Regions from separate parts of the Klenkia terrae genome, predicted to be linked through region 4. Evidence: riboswitches for the same ligand, from Rfam matches in the RefSeq annotation. Region 4 holds a riboswitch; each other region holds the start of a gene.

Region 1 (5,084 bases), on a different contig from region 4:
ACGACGCCTGGACCGCGGCGGGTGCGCTGATGCGGTGGGCGGTCAAGCCCCGCAGCGGCTTCGCCGTCCACCCGCCCGGCCCGGTCACCACCGGTGCGGACCTGGTGCTCGTCGCCGCGGTCGGGCCCCTGCGCGTGCGCGAGCCGATCCGGGTGGTGGCCGTCGTGGACACCCCCGACCGCAGGGGCTTCGCCTACGGCACCCGCCCGGGGCACCCCGTCTCCGGCGAGGAGGCCTTCGTCGTGCACCGGGACGCCGAGGGTGCGGTCTGGCTGACCCTGCGGTCCCTGACCCGCCCCGGGACGGGGATCTGGCGACCGCTGTTCCCGCTGCTGCTGGTGGCCCAGCGGGTCTACCGACGTCGGTACCGCCGGGCCCTGGTCCACCCGACCCGAGGGCCGGTGGACCGGATCAGCCGCCGGTGATCCGGCGGAGCTCGGCGACGTGCGCGGTGAAGGCCGACCGGCCGGCCGGCGACAGCGACAGCGAGGTGCGCTGCCGGGAGGCCACCGTGGCCTTGCGGACCCGCACGTAGCCGGCGTCCTCGAGCTGCTTGACGTGCTTGGACAGCACCGAGTCGCTCACCCCGACGGCGTCGCGGACGGCGGCGAAGTCCATCGAGTCCACCGCGGCGAGCAGCCCGCAGACCTGCAGCCGCGGCGGGGCGTGCACCACTTGGTCGAAGCGGGGCTCGACGGTGGTCACACCCCCTCCCGCAGCTCGCGCTGCCAGGCCCGGGTCCACCGGGCGGACAGGACGGCGACCGCGATCCCCAGCACCGCGCCGGCCACCACGAACAGCCACGGTCGCTCGTCGCCGAGCGCGAACGCCGGCACGAGCACCACGAGGACGAACGCCGCCCAGCCGGCCAGCACCCGGGGCGGGGTGTGCACCCACACCCCGGTGGAGCGCCGGTAGACCCCGACGAGCAGCCCGATCCCCAGGCCGAACACCAGCACGGCCGGCGCGGTGACCCACGGGGAGTCCAGCGCGTTCGAGGAGACGAAGGCGAACAGCAGCAGCCCGATCGCCGGACCGAACCAGCGCGGGGGCGCCACCCGGTCGGCCAGCGCGGCCCGGTCGCGGTCGAGCGCGGCGAGGTCGGCGGCGGCGCGGTCCCGGTCGGCGCTCATCGCTCGCCCCGCAGCTCGCGCTGGGAGACCGTCGTCCAGCGGCGGCTGAGCAGCGCGGCCGCGACACCCAGGACGACGCCGGTCACCACCATCGCGTACCGGACGCCGAACCCGACCTCGAGCGCCGGCCCGACGACGAGCAGGACCAGGCACGCGGCGCCCCAGGCCGCGATGACCGGCTTGGTGGACGGTCCGCCGTTGAAGCCGTTCACCCACAGCCCGGTGTGCCGCCGGTAGCCGGCGGCCAGCAGGGCGATCCCGCCGAGGAAGACCGGCACCGCGACCAGGGTGAGCCACGGGAAGGCGAAGGAGTAGGTCGCGAAGAAGCCCCCGACCAGCACCCCCAGCGCCGGGTCGTACCACCCCGGTTGCCGCAGCCGGTCGGCCAGCGCCGCCCGGTCGGTCTGCAGGGCAGCCAGGTCGGCCACCGCCCGGTCCCGCACCGCATCGTCTCTTTCCATGTCGGAAAGTCTGCCGGACGACTTTCCGAATCGTCAAGTCATCGGGCGTGGTCTCATTGGCGGCGAACTGCGACGGCAGTGCAGGAAGCCGGTGCGACTCCGGCGCGGTCCCGCCACTGTCAGCCCCCCGGGGTGAGCCAGGAACTGCGGCCGTCGCCACCTGCCACCTCCGGGCGCGGACACCCGGGGAGAGGATGCGCACCCGTGGTCTACCCGTTCAGCGCGGTCGTCGGCATGGACGACATGCGCCTGGCCCTGCTCCTCAACGCCGTCTCCCCCGCCGTCGGCGGCGTGCTGGTGCGCGGTGAGAAGGGCACGGCCAAGTCGACGGCGGTCCGTGCGCTGGCCGCCGTCCTGCCGCCGGTCGACGTCGTCCCCGGGTGCCGGTTCGGCTGCGACCCCGCGGCGCCCGACCCGGCCTGCCCGGACGGTCCGCACGAGCCCGGCGCCGGTGCGCAGACCCGCCCGGCCCGGCTCGTCGAGCTGCCGGTCGGTGCCTCGGAGGACCGGCTGGTCGGCTCGCTGGACATCGAGCGCGCGCTGACCGAGGGCGTGAAGAGCTTCGAGCCCGGCCTGCTGGCGGCCGCGCACCGCGGCGTGCTCTACGTCGACGAGGTCAACCTGCTGCACGACCACCTGGTCGACCTGCTGCTGGACGCCGCCGCGCTGGGCCGGGCCTACGTCGAGCGCGAGGGCGTCTCGGTGCAGCACGCCGCCCGGTTCCTGCTGGTCGGCACCATGAACCCCGAGGAGGGCGAGCTCCGCCCCCAGCTGCTGGACCGGTTCGGGCTCACCGTCGAGGTCGCCGCCCCGCGCGAGCCGGGCCTGCGCGCCGAGGTCGTGCGCCGCCGGTTCGCCGCCGACGCCGACCCGGCCGGGTTCGAGGCGCGCTGGGCCGGCGAGGAGACGGCGCTGGCCGACCGGATCGCCGCCGCCCGCGCCCTGCTGCCGCAGGTGGTGCTGGGCGACGCCGCGCTGTCCCAGGTCACCGCGGTCTGCGCCGCCTTCGGCGTCGACGGCCTGCGCGCCGACATCGTCACCGCCCGGGCCGCGATCGCGCACGCCGCCTGGTCGGGCCGCACCGACGTGACCGAGGACGACGTCCGGGTCGCCGCCCGCCTGGCCCTGCCGCACCGCCGCCGCCGCAACCCCTTCGACGCCCCCGGCCTGGACGAGGACACCCTCGAGCAGGCCCTGGACGACGCCCGCCCCGACGACCCCGAGCCCGACCCGGACGACACGGCCCCCGAGGGCGACGGCGGCCCGGACGGCGGCTCCCCGGACGGCGGCTCCCCGGACGGCGGCTCCCCGGATCCGGGCCAGGGCCCCGACCAGCCCTCCTCCGAGGCAGGCGAGGGAGCCCCTACCGAAGGGTCCGCGGCCCAGGGTTCGGGAGGGGATCCCTCGCCCCCGACCGACGACGCCCCCCACGCGGAGGCCGCACCGGCGCCCGAGCGGGCCGCCGTGGCGCCCGACGAGGCGTTCCGCGCCCGCCGGCTCGAGGTCCCCGGCATCGGGGACGGCGTCGCCGGACGACGGTCCCGGGCCCGCAGCGAGCGCGGCCGGGTGGTCGGCTCCCGCCGTCCCGAGGGCAGCGTGACCCGGCTGCACCTGGTGGACACCGTGCTCGCCGCCGCCCCGCACCAGCTGGCCCGCGGTCGCTCCGGTCCCGGGCTGCGGCTGGCCCGGGAGGACCTGCGGCAGGCCGACCTGGAGGGCCGCGAGGGCAACCTGGTGCTCTTCGTCGTCGACGCCTCGGGATCGATGGGCTCGCGCACCCGGATGGCCGCGGTGAAGGGCGCCGTCCTCTCGCTGCTGACCGACGCCTACCAGCGCCGGGACAAGGTCGGGCTGGTCACCTTCCGCGGCTCCGACGCCGTCCTCGCGCTGCCGCCGACCTGGTCGGTGGAGGCCGCGGCCGCGCGGCTGACCGACCTGCCCACCGGCGGCCGGTCCCCGATCGCCGCCGGGCTGCTGCGGGCGCACGAGACGCTGCGGGTGGAGCGGGTGCGCGACCCGCGCCGCCGTCCGCTGCTGGTCGTGGTCACCGACGGCCGGGCCACCGGCGAGCGCGGCACCGACCACCTCGCACAGGCGCACCGCGCCGCCGGGCTGCTGCAGGCCGCCGGCACCGCGAGCGTCGTCGTGGACTGCGAGTCCGGGTTCGTGAAGCTCGGCCTCGCGCACACCCTGGGCGTCCACCTGGGCGCGCAGACGCTGTGCCTGGAGGAACTGGGCGCGCAGGAACTCGTCTCGACCGTGAAGGCGGCTGCCTGACATGCCCCAGGGACAGGTGACGGCGGTCCCCGTCGACGGGCTCACCACCCGGCAGCGCCGCAACCGGCCGCTGCTGGCGGTGCACACCGGGGAGATGAAGGGCAAGTCCACCGCCGCCTTCGGGATGGCGATGCGGGCGTGGAACCAGGGCTGGTCGATCGCGGTCTACCAGTTCGTCAAGAGCGCCAAGTGGAAGGTCGGCGAGGAGAACGCGCTGACCGCGCTGGGCGAGGTGCACGCGCAGACCGGCCAGGGCGGGCCGGTGGTCTGGCACAAGATGGGCTCGGGCTGGTCCTGGTCCCGCCGGGCCGGCTCGGAGGTCGACCACGCCGCCGACGCCGCCGAGGGCTGGGCGCAGATCAAGCGCGACCTGGCCGCCGAGGCGCACAGGTTCTACGTGCTCGACGAGTTCACCTACCCGATGAAGTGGGGCTGGGTCGACGTCGAGGACGTCGTGCAGACGATGCGCGACCGACCCGGCAACCAGCACGTCGTCATCACCGGGCGCACCGCGCACCCGGCGCTCGTCGAGGCCGCCGACCTGGTCGTGGAGATGACCAAGGTCAAGCACCCGATGGACGCCGGCCAGAAGGGCCAGCGGGGGATCGAGTGGTGACCGCCATCCCGCGCATCGTGCTGGCCGCGCCGTCCTCCAGCGCCGGCAAGACGTCGATCGCGACCGGGCTGATCGCCGCGCTGACCGACCGCGGCATGGCCGTCTCGCCGCACAAGGTGGGCCCGGACTACATCGACCCCGGCTACCACGGCCTCGCCGCCGGCCGGCCCGGCCGCAACCTGGACAACTGGCTGGTCGGCGAGGACCGGATCGTCCCGCTGTTCCTGCACGGCGCCCGCAGCGCCGACGTCGCCGTGGTCGAGGGCGTGATGGGCCTGTTCGACGGCGCCAGCCACCCCTCCGTCGAGCCCGGCTTCGGCTCCACCGCGCACGTGGCCACCCAGCTGCGCGCGCCGGTCGTGCTGGTGGTCGACGCCTCTGCGCAGGCCCGCAGCGTCGCCGCGGTGGTGCACGGCTTCGCCACCTTCGACCCCACCGTGCGGCTGGGCGGGGTGATCCTCAACCGGGTCGGCTCCGACCGGCACGAGGCGATCCTGCGCGAGGCGCTGGGCTCGGCCGGGGTACCGGTGCTGGGCGCGGTCCGCCGGATCACCGACCTGGAGACGCCGTCCCGCCACCTGGGCCTGGTGCCGGCGG
Region 2 (5,084 bases), on a different contig from region 4:
ACGGACCCGCCGGCGGCGATCGCGGCCAGGTAGAGGCCGATCTGCCGGCGCTCCAGCCACGCCACCGCACCTCCATCGGCCATCAGCGCAGCCGGCCGAGAACGGAACCGGCAGAGAGTCGTCGACGGGGGGCGGGGGCAAGGGTGAGCACGTCGTGCGACGGTAGAGGTTCGAGTCGCTGGGAGGTCAAGCCCGCCGGGGCGCCTACCGTCCAGGTCGTGAGGATCTCCGAGGTCGCCCGCCGCAGCGGCGTTCCGGCGACAGCGCTGCGGTACTACGAGACCCTCGGCCTGATCACCGCCGCCCGGGCGGCCAACGGCTACCGCGACTTCGACGACGGTGTGCTGACCCGGCTGGACCTCATCGAGGCCAGCAAGGAACTGGGCCTGCCCCTGCACGCCATCGCCGGGCACCTGGACACGCTGCAGACCCGGTCGTGCACCCAGGTCCGTGACGACCTGCGGCCACTGCTGGCCGATCGGCTACGCCAACTGCAGGCCAAACAGGACCGGCTCGACCGACTCGCCCGACGGCTGGCCGCCGCCGACGACGCGCTCGCCCGCTGCCCGGATTCTCAGGCGCACTGCCAGTCCGAGTGTGCGCTCCGCCTGAGCCCGGACGCCGTGCGGAGCTGACCGCACGGCAGTGAGCCACCACCTGGCGCCAGGTCATGAGCGTCCGGGGGTGGTCGGCGCGGTACCGGTGGGGAGCGCCGCGAGCAGAGCTTCGGTGTCCCGGGGCAGCGGCCCCTCGGGGAGCAGCCCGAGCTGATGCAGCCGGGCACCGACGGAGAGCGCCCACGGTCGGTCCAAGCGGGCCCGGGCGAGCAGGGCGTCGTCGCCGAGGACGGGCTCGGGCTCGCCCTGCACCACCCGGCCGTCCACGACCACCGCGACCTCGTCGGCCCACCCCAGCGCCAGGTCGACGTCGTGCGTGCTCATCACCACCGTCGAGCCCCGGCGCTGCAGGCGGTCGAGGGCGGCGAGGGCCTCGGTCACCGCGGAGGGGTCCAACCCGGCGGTGGGCTCGTCGAGCAGCAGCACCCGTGGGCGCATCGCCACCGCACCGGCGATGGCCACCCGCTTGCGTTCCCCGTAGGACAGTTGGTGGGTGGGCCGAGCAGCCAGCCCCGTGACGGCGAGCAGCTCGAGGGCCTCGACGACCCGCGCACGGACCTCGTCCTCGGCCAGGTCCATGTTCAGCGGGCCGAAGGAGACGTCCTGCGCGACCGAGGCGCTGAAGAGCTGGTCGTCGGGGTCCTGCAGCACCAGCTGGACCTGCTGGCGGTGTGCCTGCAGTCCGCGGCGGGTGTGCTCCAGGGCTGCGTCGTCCAGGCTGATCCGGCCCGAGGCCGGGACGAGGGCGCCGGACAGGCAGCGCAGCAGGGTGGTCTTGCCCGAGCCGTTGGCACCCAGCACCGCCAGCCGTCGCCCCTCCGGCACGGCCAGCGACGCCCGGTCCAGCACCCTGCTGCCCCGGGAGTAGCCGACCACCACGTCGGTCGCCGCCAGCCGTCCGCCGCTCACGACAGGACCACGGTGAGCCCGCACAGGACGGTCAGCCCGAGCACGGTGCCGGCCAGGAACGACCGGGAGGACGGCAGCACCTCGGGCAGCACGCGCAGGTCGGTGGTCATGCCGCGGCCGGCCAGGCCTCCCTGCAGCCGGCGAGCCCGGTCCCAGGAGCGGGTGAGCACGGCGGCGGCCAGGAGGCCGGAGGACCGGTAGCTGCGCCGGGCCGTGGAGTACCCGAGTCGGGACGTCTGCGCCTCGCGGATCGTGCGCATGCTGATCAGGAGGACGAACAGCAGTCGGTAGATCATCGACGCCACCTCCACGACCGCGGCGGGCACCCGGGCCCGGCGCAGCGCCGGCAGCAGGTCCGACACCGGGGTGGTGGTGGCCAGCAGCATGACCGCGGCGCCGCCGGCCAGCGCATGCCCGACCAGCGCACCTCCGGTCGCCGCTGCATCCGGCGCCCAGCCGATGCCGTCGGTGGACACCTGCACGACCGCGGTGACGGCGCCGACGGCGACGAAGGCCAGCGGCAGGCGCACCGCCCGCGCGAACACCCGGGCCGGGACCCGCGCCGGGCCCAGGGCCAGGCCGACAGCTGTGAGCCCGACCAGCAGGGAGCCCGGCCAGACCGGGAGCACCAGGGCGCACAGCACCAACCCCAGGGTCAGCAGCAGCTTGTCCCCGACCGCCCGGGGCCGCCAGGTGCTGGCCCAGGCTGCGTCGTCGACGGCCAGGCCGGTCACGGGGTGGTGTCGGCGGGCCCGCTGGTCGGTGCCTCGGCCGTCGCTCGGGACCGCCGCCCGCGCAACCGGCCCAGCACATACCCCAGGACGCCGCCGCCGAGCGCGGCCTGCAGGGCGAACAGCCCGGACTCGACCTCGCTGGAACCGGGGGAGAAGACGGAGTCGAACCACGGCTCGTAGCCCGGGTTGCTGGCCTGGATCTCCGCGGTGGCCACGCTGTCGGTCCCGGCGTAGTCGCTGGGGGCGCCCAACACCAGCGGCAGGGCGAACAGCGCCACGACGGACGCGACCAGGGCGAGGGTGACCCACGTACGCCGGGTCATCGGGTCGCCTCGTCGGTGGGCTGCGGCCGCAGGACACCCAGCCGCTCCAGCTCCGGGCGGGCGTTGACGGTCAGCACACGGAACAGCAGCACGCCCAGGAACCCCTCGGCGACGGCCAGCGGCACCTGGGTGACGGCGAAGACCCCGAGGAACTTCACCGCGGCACCGAGGAAGCCGCTCTCGGCGTCGGGGAAGGCCAGTGCGAGCTGCAGCGAGGTCGTCACGTAGGTCGACAGGTCCGCGATCATCATGCCCGCGAACACCCCGACCAGCAGGTTGCCCGAGGCGCGGCGGGCCAGCCGATAGGTGCCGTACCCCGCCCACGGTCCGACGACGGCCATGGAGAAGGCGTTGGCCCCCAGGGTGGTGAGTCCGCCGTGGGCCAGCAGGAGGGCCTGGAACAGCAGCACCACCGTGCCCAGCAAGGCCATCACCGGTGGCCGGAAGAGGATCGCGCCCACCCCGGTGCCGGTGGGGTGCGACGACGAGCCCGTCACCGAGGGCAGCTTGATCGCGCTGAGCACGAACGTGAAGGCACCCGCGGCGCCCAGCAGCAGCGTGGACTCCGGGTTCTCCCTCACCTCCTTGACCACGGCGCGTGCCCCGTGGACGACGAAGGGCGCCGCGGCGATGGTCCAGCCGATCGCGTGGGCAGGGGGCAGGAAGCCCTCAGCGATGTGCACGGAGCACCACAGCCGGGGCGAGCAGGGCAGGAGTCAGCACGGGGTCGGTCCTCTCCCGGGTGTCCACGCCCGGAATCGCAGGGACGACGGCTGGAGTCTCCTGGCTCCCGGATCGGCACCCGTCCCCGACCTTCCCGGCCCAGGGCCAGTGGTCGAGCGTGGGGACGGACTCCCCGGACACAGTGGCGGGACCGCGCCGGGATCGCACCGGGCTTCCTCCACTGCCGTCGTGGTCACCACAGCACACCACACCCGCCACCACCCGGACAGGGCCCGGGTGCTGCTCGAACGGTTGTGCAGATACGTGCTCAGCAGGTTGGTCAGGCCCCGTCGGGCCACGGAGCGAGCGGGTCAGCTGCTCGAGGGATGAGGCTGCATGTCGGGCTCGGTGGCACCCCGGTCGTCCACACCGACTTCACTGAGGTCGCAACCCTTGAGATCGGACTCGCCGAGCCCGGTGCACTGCTCAGCACCGGACCTGCCCCGGGGGTCAGCGGCAGCAGGCGTCGGCGCCTTCGGGTGTGAGGGCGGCGAGGGTGGCGAGGGTCTTGACGGGGCCGGCGAGGGCTTCGCAGCACAGGGCGTAGACGTTGCTGCGGCCGCGGGGGGTGACGGTGACCAGGCCTTCCTCGCGGAGGGGGGCGAGGTGGTGGCTGACGAGGGTCTGGCCCATGCCGCTGGCGTCGGTGAGTTCGCGGACGGTGGCCGGCCCTTCGGCGAGCAGGAGGACCAGGTGCAGTCGGTTGGGGTCGCCCAGGGCCTTGAGCTGGGGGGCGAGCAGGCGTGCGCGGTCGGCGGGTGAGGTGAGCTCGTCGACACCGAGCAGGCGCACGTCCAGGTCCTGGGTCACGCACCGAGTATTGCACCTGTTGTTGTCAACAGCATCCGCTGTTACGTTCGGTTCATGAGCGCACCCACCACCGCAGACCTCCCTGTCGTCGTCATCGGTGCCGGCCCGGTCGGGCTGGCCGCCGCCGCGCACCTGCTCGAGCGCGGCCTGGAGCCGCTGGTGCTGGAAGCCGGTGACCGGCCGGGAGCGGCGGTGGCGCGGTGGGGGCACGTGCGGTTGTTCTCCCCGTGGGAGTACGACGTGGATGCCGCCGCGGCCCGGCTGCTGGAGCGCACCGGGTGGGAGTCCCCGGCCGCCGATGAGCTGCCCACCGGCGCCGAGCTGGTCGAGAACTACCTGGCCCCGCTGGCAGCCACCCCGGAGCTGGCGCCGCGGATCCGCACGGGCGTGCGCGTGGAGGCGGTGTCCCGGGTCGGGGTGGACAAGACCCGCGGCCTGGGCCGGGAGGGCCGGCCCTACCTGGTTCGCACGGTCCGCGACGGGATCGTCGTCGACCTGACCGCCCGGGCGGTCATCGACACCTCGGGTACGTGGGGTCAGCGCAACCCGCTGGGTGCCTCCGGGCTGCCGGCGGTGGGGGAGTCGGCGGCCGAGCGGTGGTTGGTCGGGCCGCTGCCCGACGTGCTGGGCCGGGACCGGGCCCGGTTCGCCGGCCGGCACACCCTGGTCGTCGGGATGGGGCACTCGGCGGCGAACACGCTGCTGGCCCTGACCCGGCTGCAGGGTGAGGAGCCGGGGACGGAGATCAGCTGGGCGATCCGGGGCCGGTCGCCGGCCCGGTTGTACGGGGGTGGGGACTCCGATGGCCTGCCCGCCCGCGGTCTGCTGGGCTCGGACCTGAAGGCGGCCGTGGCGACCGGCGCGATCACCCTGCACCGGGAGGTCACGATCACCGAACTGACCCCGGCCGGGGACCAGGTCGTCGTGCGCGGCATCGGCCGGGACCAGGCGCCGCTGGCACTGACGGT
Region 3 (5,084 bases), on a different contig from region 4:
CTGCTGCCCCCAGCGACAGCACCAGCGCCGGCAGGAAGGCCGTGCTCCAGGTGCCGTCGGCGATGACCCGACCCAGCCCTGCCCGGACGACCAGCACATCCAGGACGACGACGCCGAGCAGGAACCCCGGCACCACCAGCACCGCGGTGGACAGCACCCGGGCGACGTGGTCGGGCCAGCCGCCGGGGCGGGCCGCGGCCAGCAACCCCAGCGCCAGGGACAGCACGACGGCGAGCCCGAGGGCCGAGACCGCGAGGATCGCCGTCGCGGGCAGCCGGTCGACCAGCTCGGTGGTCACCGGCCGCCCGGTCCGCCAGCTCACCCCGAGGTCGCCCCGGGTGAGGTCGGTGAGCCAGTCCCAGAACCGCAGCGGCAGGGGCTGGTCCACGCCCAGCTCGGCGCGGACCTGGGCCACGGCCGTCGGCGTGGGGTCCTGCACGCCGCGGGCGGACAGCACCCGGCGGGCGGGGTCGCCGGGGGCGGCGACCAGCAGTGCGAAGGTGAGGATCGCACCGCCGGCCGCCGTCCCCAGGGCCTGACCCAGCCGCCGCAGGGCGGCGCGGGTCACGCCGCGGCGGGTGCGGTGTCCGCGGTCACCCACAGGTTGCTGATCGGGGTCTCGTACCCCGACCACGCCTGGTTGCTGACCACCGCGGGCAGTCGCAACACGGTGGCCGCGAAGTAGCCCTGGTCGTGGATGACGGTCTGGATGCGCTCGAGCAGGTCGGTGCGCTCGGCGTCGTCGAAGCTGACCGACAGCCGGGCGACCAGGTCGTCCAGGGTGGCGTCGGAGACCCCGCCGTAGTTCTCGCTGCCCCCGGTGACCAGCCCGTCGGTGAGTCCCTCGACCGGGCTGCCACCGAAGGAGACCAGGGAGTCCCCGACGATCGCGGCGTCCCAGTCGCTGCCCTCGCGGGCGGCGGTGACGTCGTCGACCTGGCTGACCTGCACGTCGATCCCGACCTCGCCCAGCTGCACCTGCAGGGCCTCGGCCAGGGTGGTCGAGTCCGGCTGCTGCGGGTAGCTCAGCAGCCGCAGGGTCAGCGGGACGCCGTCCCTGGTGCGGGTGCCGTCGGCGCCGGCGCCGGCGCCGGCGGTCCAGCCTGCGGCCTCGAGCTGGTCGGCGGCGGCGTCGAGGTCGGTCTCCTGGGTGTCCACGGCGTAGGGCAGGGACGGGGCGAAGACGCTGGTCGCGGTGTCGGCCAGTCCGTCCAGTACATCCTCGACCAGGGCCCGGTAGTCCACCGCCAGCAGCGCGGCGGTGCGGACGGCGGGGTCGTCCCAGCCGGGGGAGCGGGTGTTGAAGCTCAACGAGAAGGTCGAGCCGGTGGGCTCCCCGGTCACCCAGACCGCATCGTCGCGGCCCTCCAGGGTCTGCTCGATCGCGGTCGGCATGTACAGCGCGAGGTCGGCCTCCCCGGTCTGCACCGCCTGCACCCGCGAGCTGGCCTCGGGCACGAACTTCACCGTCAGCGCACTCAGCGCCGGGGTGCCACCCCAGTAGCCCGCCACCGGGACCAGCTCGGCGGCCTGGTCGTCCAGGCTCTGCACCGCGTAGGGCCCGGTGTACAGGTCGGCGTCCACCAGCGCCGAGGGGGCGTCGCCGGCGGCCAGGTGGTCCTCGTAGCCGGCGACGTCGAACACCGGCACCATCGACTCGTCGGCGAACACGCTGGCCAGGGTCGGCACCGGCCGCGAGGTGGTCACCGTGACCTCGTCCTGCCCCGTCACCTCCGCCGAGGCGAGCGCCGAGGCGCTGGCGAAGCTGTCGACGTTCTCCGCCGTCCAGGTCAGCAGATCGGCCAGGGCCCGGGCGTCGAAGCCGGCGCCGTCGGTGAACGCCACGCCCTCGTTGAGCGTCAGCGTCCAGGTGGTGTCATCGGTGCTCTGCAGGTCCGACAGCACCCATGGCTCCGGGGTGCCCTCGCGGGTCGGGCGCATCAGCAACTCGACGTAGCCGAACTCCGGGCCCCAGAAGGCGTTCTCCAGCGGGTCGAGGTCGTCGATGGCGAAGCTGGTCGCGATCGTCAACGTGGCCGGGGCCTCGGGGTCCGCGGCGGCGTCACCTCCGCCGCCGGTGGTCGCGCAGGCGCTCAACGCCAGTGCGGCGATGGACAGGGCGGTCACGGGCCGGACCTTCGTGGACAGGACAGCACGCAGCGTCATCAGATGTCTCCGCCAGCACCTCGTGGATGACTCCCGATGCCGTGGCCGGTCTCCTGGCTGACAGGTGTCGGTCTCACCCCGCCTTCCCGGACCGCCGACGTGCGGGTCCAGTGGCTGCCTCGGCCCCACGAGTGGGCGAAGGCGAGGAGCGAGACCACCTGATCACAGTGGCGAGGGCCGCGCCGGCATCACACCGGCTTCCCGAGCACCACGGCGGGCGGAACTCGCGAGCCCGCTGGTGCGGGCTCGCTCCCTCAGTCGCCCGAGCCGGACCAGGGGTTCCGAGACCCCCCAGCCGTGACCTCATCGTTATCTCGGGCGAGTCTGCCGACAGCTCGGCCTCGGTGCCCGGCGACGAGACCTGTGCCCACCGGTCCGTGCCCTCCGGGCATCAGGCTCGGCGGCGGGGCTCGGCGTGGCTGACCATGGCGGCCACGAGGTCGGCCCGGGCCCGGGCGACCCGCGAACGGATGGTGCCGACGGGGCAGCCGATGACCTCGGCTGCCTCGCTGTAGGGAAGCCCCAGCAGTTGGGTGAGCACGAAGGCTTCCCGCCGTTGCGGCTCCAGCCGATCCAGGGCATCACGGGCGGCCACCGTGCCGCCGACCTCGTCGGTGACGGCGGGGTGCTCGCCCAGCAGGGACTCCACCTCCTGGCCACCCCCGACGAACACGAGCCTGCGCCGCTGCTTGTAGCGCAGGTGGTCGGCGCACACCCGGCGGGCGATCGACAGCAACCAGGTGCGCAGACTCGACCGGCCCTGGAACCCGGCCAACGCAGGGATGGCCCGCAGGTACGTCTCCTGGGTGAGGTCGTCGGCCGCTTGCCTGTCCACCAGCCGCGAGCACAACCGCCACACGTCGGTCTGCGTGGCGCGCACGAGCGCGGCGGTGGCCGCGACGTCACCCCCCGCGGCCCGCGCCGCCCACACCTCGAGCTGGTCCACGTCCATCCCGTCGAAGTCGGTGAGCGGCGGAACTCAGCCGCCCCCTGCGACGACTACTGAACCATGGACTGCTCGTCGTTCCGTGAATCGCTGTCGGCCCGGATGGACGGCGAGGCCGGTGACCTCCCCCACCGTTGGGTCGAGGAGCACCTGAGCGGTTGCCTGGCTTGCCAGGGATGGTCCGATGCCGCCGTCGAGGCGACCCGCCGGGTCCGGATGGCTCCCGCCGTACCGGTCCCGGACCTCACGATGGCGGTCCTGACCCGGCTGCCCGAGATGGCGGGCCGCGCAGGTCGGTCCAGGTCGTGGGCGTCGACCACGCTGCGCCTGGCCCTCCTGGCCGTCGGGGCTGGGCAGACGGCGCTGAGCCTCCCGGCGCTCCTCGGGGGGGCGGGCACCATGTCGGCCCCGATGCACGTCGCCCACGAGAGCGGCGCCTGGAATGCCGCGCTCGCCTTCGCCTTCGTCGTCGTCGCGGGCCTGCCCAGGCTGGCGGCAGGCGCCTTGCCGCTGCTCGGGTTCTTCACCTCGGTGCTCACCTTCGTCACCGTGCGGGACCTCCTGGCCAGCCAGGTGGGTACTGGTCGTGCCGCCGGGCACCTGCTCCTGCTGGCCGGGACCCTGCTGGTGGCAGCGCTGGCGTGGCACGGGCGTCCACGCGCTTCGGTGCGGTCCGCGGCCGTCGCCCGAGCCCGGTGGCCGGAGCAGCGCTCGCGTGCACCCCGGTGGGTCCTCCGCACCACGGAGGCCCCCGTCCCCCTGCGTCGGGAGCACCAGGTGCAGACGTGAGGATGGGTCCTCCGGGCCGTCTGGGCGGGCTCTCCCCGACGTAGCCCGCCGGGGGGCGCCTGGCCGGGACCCCCGACGCGTGCCCCGCGGCCCGGAGGGGCACAGCTACGACTGAACACCCCACACACCTCCCTCACCACAGAACGAGGCACAGACCGATGCGCAGCACCCACCGGAGCCGCACCCTGCTGGGGGCCGCCCTGCTCAGCGCCTCCCTGCTGTTGGCCGGCTGCGGTACCCCGGCCAGCTCCCCGGACACGGGCGCCACCGCCGACGGCGGCGGCATGGCCGGGATGTCCATGCCACCGGCGCCGGCCACCCTCTCGGCACCCGACAACCCCTACGAGGGCCTCAACCTCGCCACCCCGTTCCAGAAGCCGACCTTCACGTTGACCGACCAGTCCGGTGCCGCGTACGACTTCGCGGCCCGCACCGGGGATGCGCCGACGTTGTTGTTCTTCGGCTACACGAACTGCCCCGACGTGTGCCCCACCACGATGGCCGACGTCGCGATCGCCCTGCAGACCGTGGACCCGGCGGTCGCCGAGCAGGTGCAGGTCGTCTTCGTGACCACCGACCCCGCGCGCGACACCCCGGCGGTCCTGGGTGAGTACCTCGGACGGTTCAGCTCCGGGGCGGCCGCCCCGTTCGTCGGTCTCACCGGCACCCAGTCCGAGATCGACGCGGCACAGCTGGAGGCGGGGGTGCCGCTCGCTGAGGAGGAGGGCCAGCAGCACTCGTCGCTGGTGCTGCTGTACGGCGACGACGGTCAGGCCCACGTCGCCTTCAACGCCGCGGACGGCTCCAGCGCCATCGCACACGACCTGGCTGTGGTCGCCGGTTCCTGACCGTCGCGGCCTCCCGTGGGCCGCGACGTGCCTGCGGTGGGCAGCTGCGGCGCCCCGGGTGGGCCGGTGGCCGCCAGGATGCCGCTGTCCACCATCGCCACCTGGTCGCTGTGGGCCAGGGCGTGATCGAGGTCGTGGAGCACCGCGACCCTGGTCTGGGGAAGGGCGCCCAGCAGCTCCCCGAGCTCGAGCTGGGCGCGGGCCCCGAGGTGGTCGGTGGGCTCGTCCAGCGGCAGGTGGGCGCGTCCTGGCCAGGGCGCAGGCCACCAGCACGCGCTGGCGTCCGCCGCCGGACAGGGTGCCGACCATCCGTCCGGCCAGCGCCTCGGATCCGG
Region 4 (5,084 bases):
TCGAGCACCAGCACCCGGGTGCACAGCCGGGCCACCACGGCCAGGTCGTGGCTGACCAGCACCAGCGCCGGGGCGAGCGCGTCCAGCAGGTCCAGCACGGCGGCCTGGCCCACGGTGTCCAGCGCGGTGGTCGGCTCGTCGGCGACCAGCAGCCGCGGGTCGCCGGCCAGCGCCAGGGCCAGCGCGACCCGCTGCCGCTGCCCGCCGGACAGCGTCGCGGGCCACGCGCGGAGGGTGCCCGGCGGCAGGCCGAGCCGGTCCAGCACACCGGCCGCGTGCTCCCGGGCGGCGGCGCGGGACAGCCCGCGCAGCCGGCGCAGCGGCCCGGTCAGCTGGGCGCCGACCCTGGCGAGGGGGTCCAGGGCGGTGGCGCCGTCCTGGAACACCGCGCCGGCCCGGCCGGCCACCTGCACCGAGCCGGTGGTGGTCAGCCCGGCCGGGAGCTCGTCGAGCAGCGCGGCCACCAGCAGGGACTTGCCCGAGCCCGAGGCACCCACCAGCCCGACCCGCTCGCCGTCGGCCACCGCCAGGTCGACGGGGCCGGCCAGCCGGCGGTCGCCGGCCGCGACCGTGAGCCCGCTGACCCGGGCGACCACGCCGGTCAGGAGACCGCGGTGTCGACGGTGATGATCGACCGCTCCCACGGGTCCGCGGCCAGCCCGCTCACCCGGTCGGCGACGCCGAACCGGGTGCGGTCGTGGACCACCGGGACGACGGCGTCGGACCCCAGCACGGTGCGCTCCACGGCGAGCGCGACCTGGTTGCGGGCCGCGACGTCGGTCAGCTGCGACCCGGCGGCGAGCTCGGCGTCCACCGCGGGGTCGCAGAACTGCGACAGGTCGTACCCGCCGGCGCAGCCGAAGTCCGAGGCCAGGTAGGACAGCGGGTCGGCGGTGTCCTGGCCGTAGGACCGGCTCATCAGCACCGCGTCGTAGCGGCCGTCGAGGTAGTCGGCCTCCATGTCGGAGTACAGGCCCACCTGCAGGTCGACGGTGAACCCGGCGGTGCGCAGCGCGTCGGCGACCGCGGCGGCCACCTCGGGCATCTCGGCGCGGTCGGAGAACGTGGCCAGGCTGACCGCCTGCCCGCTCGCCGGCACGGCCGACGGGTAGGTGGGCGGCTGCCGGTCCGCGGCCCAGGTCGAGGTGGGCCCGAACAGGCCCTGCGGCGGGTCGGCCTGGCCCTCGTAGAGCGTGCCGGCGACGTCCAGGCCGGCCACCGCCTGCCGGGCGGTCTCGCGCAGCCCGGGGTCGGCGAAAACCGGCGAGGTGGTGGTCAGGTGCAGCGAGACGGTGCGCGGCAGCGGCACCGACTGCAGCCGGTGACCCGACCCGAGGCCGTCGACCTGGGAGACCGGAACGGCCTGGGCGACGTCGACCTCGTCGGCGCGCAGGGCCGCTGTCCGGCCGGTGCCGTCGGACAGGAAGGTGACGTCCACGCCGTCGGCGGCCGGGGCGCCGCCCCAGTAGTCGGGGTCGGCGTCCAGGGTCGCCCCGCTGGTGCCGGTGACCGCGGTCAGCTCGTAGGGGCCGGTGCCGGTGCCCACCAGGTCCGGGGACGACGGGTCGGCGTACGCGCCGGGGGAGAGCACCACCAGCTCCGGCGAGGTCAGCCGCTGCGGCAGCACCGGGTCGGGTGCGGCGGTGGCGAGGGTCAGGGTGTCCTCGTCGGCCGCGGCGACGGTCAGCTCCACGCCGGACAGCGCCCGCGGGCTGGGGTCGGCGTCCACCGCGTGCTGCAGGGACGCCGCCACCACGTCGGCGGTCATCGCCGTCCCGTCGTGGAAGGTGACGTCGTCGCGCAGGTCGAACTGCCAGGTGAGGTCGTCGACCTGGGTCCAGGAGGTGGCCAGCAGCGGCTCGGGTGCACCGGCCGGGTCCAGCCGGACCAGGGTCTCGGTGGCGCCCACGCCGTAGCCGATGACGGCGTCGTCGCTGTAGGGCGACAGCCCGGCGACCGGGGCGAAGGCGTAGGCCAGCCGGATCCGGTCGCCGTCCGCGGACGGCGAGGACCCGCCGCCGCAGGCGGTCAGGGTCAGCAGGGCGGCGATGCCCAGGGTGGTCCTCTTCACGGCTCTCTCCTCGCGAGCGGCGGGAGGTCCGCGACGCCGGGGGAGGGAACGGGCAGGGGTGACCCCGCCGTCGTCCGGACCCGCCCACGAGGTCGCCGACCGACCACGCGGGAGGCCGCGCGGCCGCATCTGGCAGGTCTTCGGACTCGCGGGCACGGGCACGGGTGCCCACCTACTGGCCGTCGCTTCCCAGGTCCGGGGACCCAGTGCTGATGACGGCGGTCGTTCCTGCTCACCGCTGCGGGGCAGTCCCGGACTCGCACCGGGTTCCCTCTTGCCCCGGCCGCCTCGCGGCGGCCGGACCAGCTGCGCCGCCCACCCTAGAGGCACACTGGCCCGGTGGCGGTCGAGGAGCTGGTGGCCGGTCTGCGGGCGGCCGGGTTGGCCGAGGTCGAGGACGGCACCCGGCGGCGCGCGGAGTACAGCTCCGACGCCTCCAACCACCGCGTGGTGCCGACCGCGGTGGCCTACCCGCGGGACGCCGACGAGGTGCTGGCCGCCCTGGCGGTGTGCCGCGAGCTCGCCGTCCCGCTGACGATGCGTGGCGGCGGCACCTCGATCGCCGGCAACGCGATCGGACCTGGCCTGGTGCTGGACACCTCCCGGCACCTCACCCGGCTGCAGGCGCTGGACCCCGACGCCCGCACCGCCGTCGTCCAGCCCGGCGTGGTGCTGGACCGGATCACCGACGCCGGTGCCCCGCACGGGCTGGCCTACGGCCCCGACCCGTCGACGCACTCCCGGGCCACCATCGGCGGCACGATCGGCAACAACGCCTGCGGCGCGCACGCGATGAGCCTCGGTCGGGCCGCCGACACGGTGGTCTCCCTGCAGGTGGCGACGGCGGCGGGCGAGGTGTTCGACGCCGGGCCCGGGTCCGCGGGCCCGGTCGACCTGTGGCCGGTGGTGGACGCCAACCTGGCCGCCGTCCGCACCGGGTCCGGGCGGTTCCGCCGGCAGGTGTCGGGCTACTCGCTGGAGCACCTGCTGCCCGAGCGCGGCCGGCACGTGGGCCGGTTCCTGGCCGGCTCGGAGGGCACCCTCGCCGTCCTGCTGCAGGCCACCGTCTCCCTGGCCGAGGTGCCGGCGGCCACCGCGCTGGTGGTGCTGGGCTACCCGGACATGCCGGCCGCCGCCGACGCCGTGCCCGGGCTGCTGCCGCACGCGCCCCGTGCGGTGGAGGGGATGGACGCCCGGCTGGTCGACGTCGTCCGCCGCCGCCGGGGGGCCGCCGCGGTGCCGGATCTGCCGCGCGGCGACGGCTGGCTGTTCGTCGAGGTCGCGGGGGAGTCGGCCGCGGCCGCCCAGGACGCCGCCCGCCGGCTGGTGGCCGACGCCGGGGCGCTGGACTCCTTGGTGGTCGGCGGCGCCGACGCGCTGCGGCTGTGGCGGATCCGGGAGGACGGCGCCGGGCTCGGCGGGCGCACCCCGGCCGGGGCGCCGGCCTGGCCCGGGTGGGAGGACGCCGCCGTCCCGCCGGAGCACCTGGGCGCCTACCTGCGCGACTTCCGCGGCCTGCTCGACGCGCACGGCCTGGACGCGCTGGTCTACGGCCACCTCGGCGACGGCTGCGTGCACGCCCGGATCGACTTCCCGCTGGCCGACCGGCCGCACGTGCTGCGCGAGTTCGTCGAGGCCGCCGCCGACGTGGTCGCCGGGTACGGCGGGTCGGTCTCCGGCGAGCACGGCGACGGCCGGGCCCGCAGCGAGCTGCTGCCGCGGATGTACGGCCCCGAGCTGCTGGCCGCGTTCGCCGCGGTCAAGCACGCCTTCGACCCGACCGGGCTGCTCAACCCCGGGGTGCTGGTCGACCCCGAACCCCTGGACGCCACCCTCCGGCTGCCCGCCGCGCACCCGCTGCCCAGCCGGGCCTTCCCGCTGACCTCGGACGCCGGCGACCTGTCGGTGGCCGCGCACCGCTGCGTCGGGGTGGGCCGCTGCCGCGCCGACGCCACGGCCACCGGCGGCGTCATGTGCCCGTCGTTCCTGGCCACCGGCGACGAGAAGGACTCCACCCGTGGCCGCGCCCGGGTGCTGCAGGAGGCGGCCAACGGCACGCTGGTCGGCGGGCTGGGCTCGCCGGAGGTGCTGGAGTCCCTGGACCTGTGCCTGTCCTGCAAGGGCTGCGCGGTGGACTGCCCGGCCGGGGTGGACATGGCCACCTACAAGGCCGAGGTGCTGCACGCCCGGTACCGACGCTGGTGGCGGCCGCGGTCGCACTGGTCGCTGGGCTGGCTGCCGCTGACCGCCCGGCTGGCCGCCCGCGCGCCCCGTCTGGTCAACGCGGTGCTGGGGACGGCGGCCGGGGGTGCACTGGCCCGGGCCGCCGGCGGCATCGACCGGGACCGCGAGCTGCCGCGGTTCGCCGACCAGACCTTCCGCGCCTGGTTCGCCCGCCGGGCGCCCGGCACCGGTGAGCCGGTCCTGCTGTTCGTCGACACGTTCACCGACCACTTCAGCCCCGAGGTCGGTCGGGCCGCGGTCGTCGTCCTCGAGGACGCCGGGTTCGCGGTCCGGGTCACCGAGCCGGTGTGCTGCGGGCTGACCTGGATCTCCACCGGCCAGCTGGACACCGCGCGCAGCCAGCTGGCCCGCACGGTGGCCGCGCTGGACCTGGGCGTGCCCGTGGTCGGGCTGGAGCCCTCGTGCACCGCCGTCCTGCGCGGGGACGCCGTCGAGCTGGTGCCCGGGCCGGCCGCGCAGCGGGTCGTGGCGGCCACGCACACGCTGGCCGAGCTGCTGGCCACCAAGCCGGGCTGGACACCGCCGGACCTCACCGGCGTCCGCGGGGTCGCCCAGCCGCACTGCCACCAGCACGCCGTCCTGGGCTGGGCGGCCGACCGGGACCTGCTGGCCCGGGCCGGCGCGGAGGTGGCCGCGGTCGGGGGGTGCTGCGGGCTGGCCGGCAACTTCGGGGCCGAGGCCGGCCACCACGCCGTGTCGGTGGCGGTGGCGGAGACCGCGCTGCTGCCCGCCGTCCGGGCGGCCGGGCCGGGTGCCGCCGTCCTGGCCG

What was found. A riboswitch is a leader RNA that binds a small molecule or an ion and turns the genes downstream of it on or off. The one in region 4 is predicted to bind cobalamin.
Region 1: linked by a shared signal. The riboswitch ahead of UXQ13_RS00285 (putative cobaltochelatase) and the one ahead of UXQ13_RS17730 (ABC transporter substrate-binding protein) in region 4 are both predicted to bind cobalamin.
Region 2: linked by a shared signal. The riboswitch ahead of UXQ13_RS08145 (energy-coupling factor ABC transporter permease) and the one ahead of UXQ13_RS17730 (ABC transporter substrate-binding protein) in region 4 are both predicted to bind cobalamin.
Region 3: linked by a shared signal. The riboswitch ahead of UXQ13_RS02630 (ABC transporter substrate-binding protein) and the one ahead of UXQ13_RS17730 (ABC transporter substrate-binding protein) in region 4 are both predicted to bind cobalamin.

What each region holds. Positions count from the first base shown of each region.
Region 1 is NZ_JBAPLV010000001.1:58,089-63,172, reverse strand. Features, by position in the region: gene UXQ13_RS00305 (DUF1990 family protein) at 1-425, shown strand, start outside; gene UXQ13_RS00300 (transcriptional regulator) at 412-705, opposite strand; gene UXQ13_RS00295 (hypothetical protein) at 702-1,133, opposite strand; gene UXQ13_RS00290 (hypothetical protein) at 1,130-1,594, opposite strand; cobalamin riboswitch at 1,623-1,760, shown strand; gene UXQ13_RS00285 (putative cobaltochelatase) at 1,799-3,871, shown strand; gene cobO (cob(I)yrinic acid a,c-diamide adenosyltransferase) at 3,873-4,487, shown strand; gene UXQ13_RS00275 (cobyrinic acid a,c-diamide synthase CobB) at 4,484-5,084, shown strand, end outside.
Region 2 is NZ_JBAPLV010000007.1:6,036-11,119, forward strand. Features, by position in the region: gene UXQ13_RS08120 (arsenic resistance protein) at 1-65, opposite strand, end outside; gene UXQ13_RS08125 (MerR family transcriptional regulator) at 219-635, shown strand; gene UXQ13_RS08130 (energy-coupling factor ABC transporter ATP-binding protein) at 669-1,526, opposite strand; gene cbiQ (cobalt ECF transporter T component CbiQ) at 1,523-2,260, opposite strand; gene UXQ13_RS08140 (energy-coupling factor ABC transporter substrate-binding protein) at 2,257-2,583, opposite strand; gene UXQ13_RS08145 (energy-coupling factor ABC transporter permease) at 2,580-3,266, opposite strand; cobalamin riboswitch at 3,338-3,510, opposite strand; gene UXQ13_RS08150 (ArsR/SmtB family transcription factor) at 3,757-4,116, opposite strand; gene UXQ13_RS08155 (FAD-dependent oxidoreductase) at 4,171-5,084, shown strand, end outside.
Region 3 is NZ_JBAPLV010000002.1:125,713-130,796, forward strand. Features, by position in the region: gene UXQ13_RS02625 (ABC transporter permease) at 1-568, opposite strand, end outside; gene UXQ13_RS02630 (ABC transporter substrate-binding protein) at 565-2,127, opposite strand; cobalamin riboswitch at 2,193-2,394, opposite strand; gene UXQ13_RS02635 (sigma-70 family RNA polymerase sigma factor) at 2,558-3,118, opposite strand; partial or broken gene UXQ13_RS02640 (zf-HC2 domain-containing protein) at 3,176-3,274, shown strand; gene UXQ13_RS02645 (hypothetical protein) at 3,524-3,901, shown strand; gene UXQ13_RS02650 (SCO family protein) at 4,060-4,749, shown strand.
Region 4 is NZ_JBAPLV010000022.1:10,596-15,679, reverse strand. Features, by position in the region: gene UXQ13_RS17735 (ATP-binding cassette domain-containing protein) at 1-596, opposite strand, end outside; gene UXQ13_RS17730 (ABC transporter substrate-binding protein) at 602-2,071, opposite strand; cobalamin riboswitch at 2,198-2,380, opposite strand; gene UXQ13_RS17725 (FAD-binding and (Fe-S)-binding domain-containing protein) at 2,411-5,084, shown strand, end outside.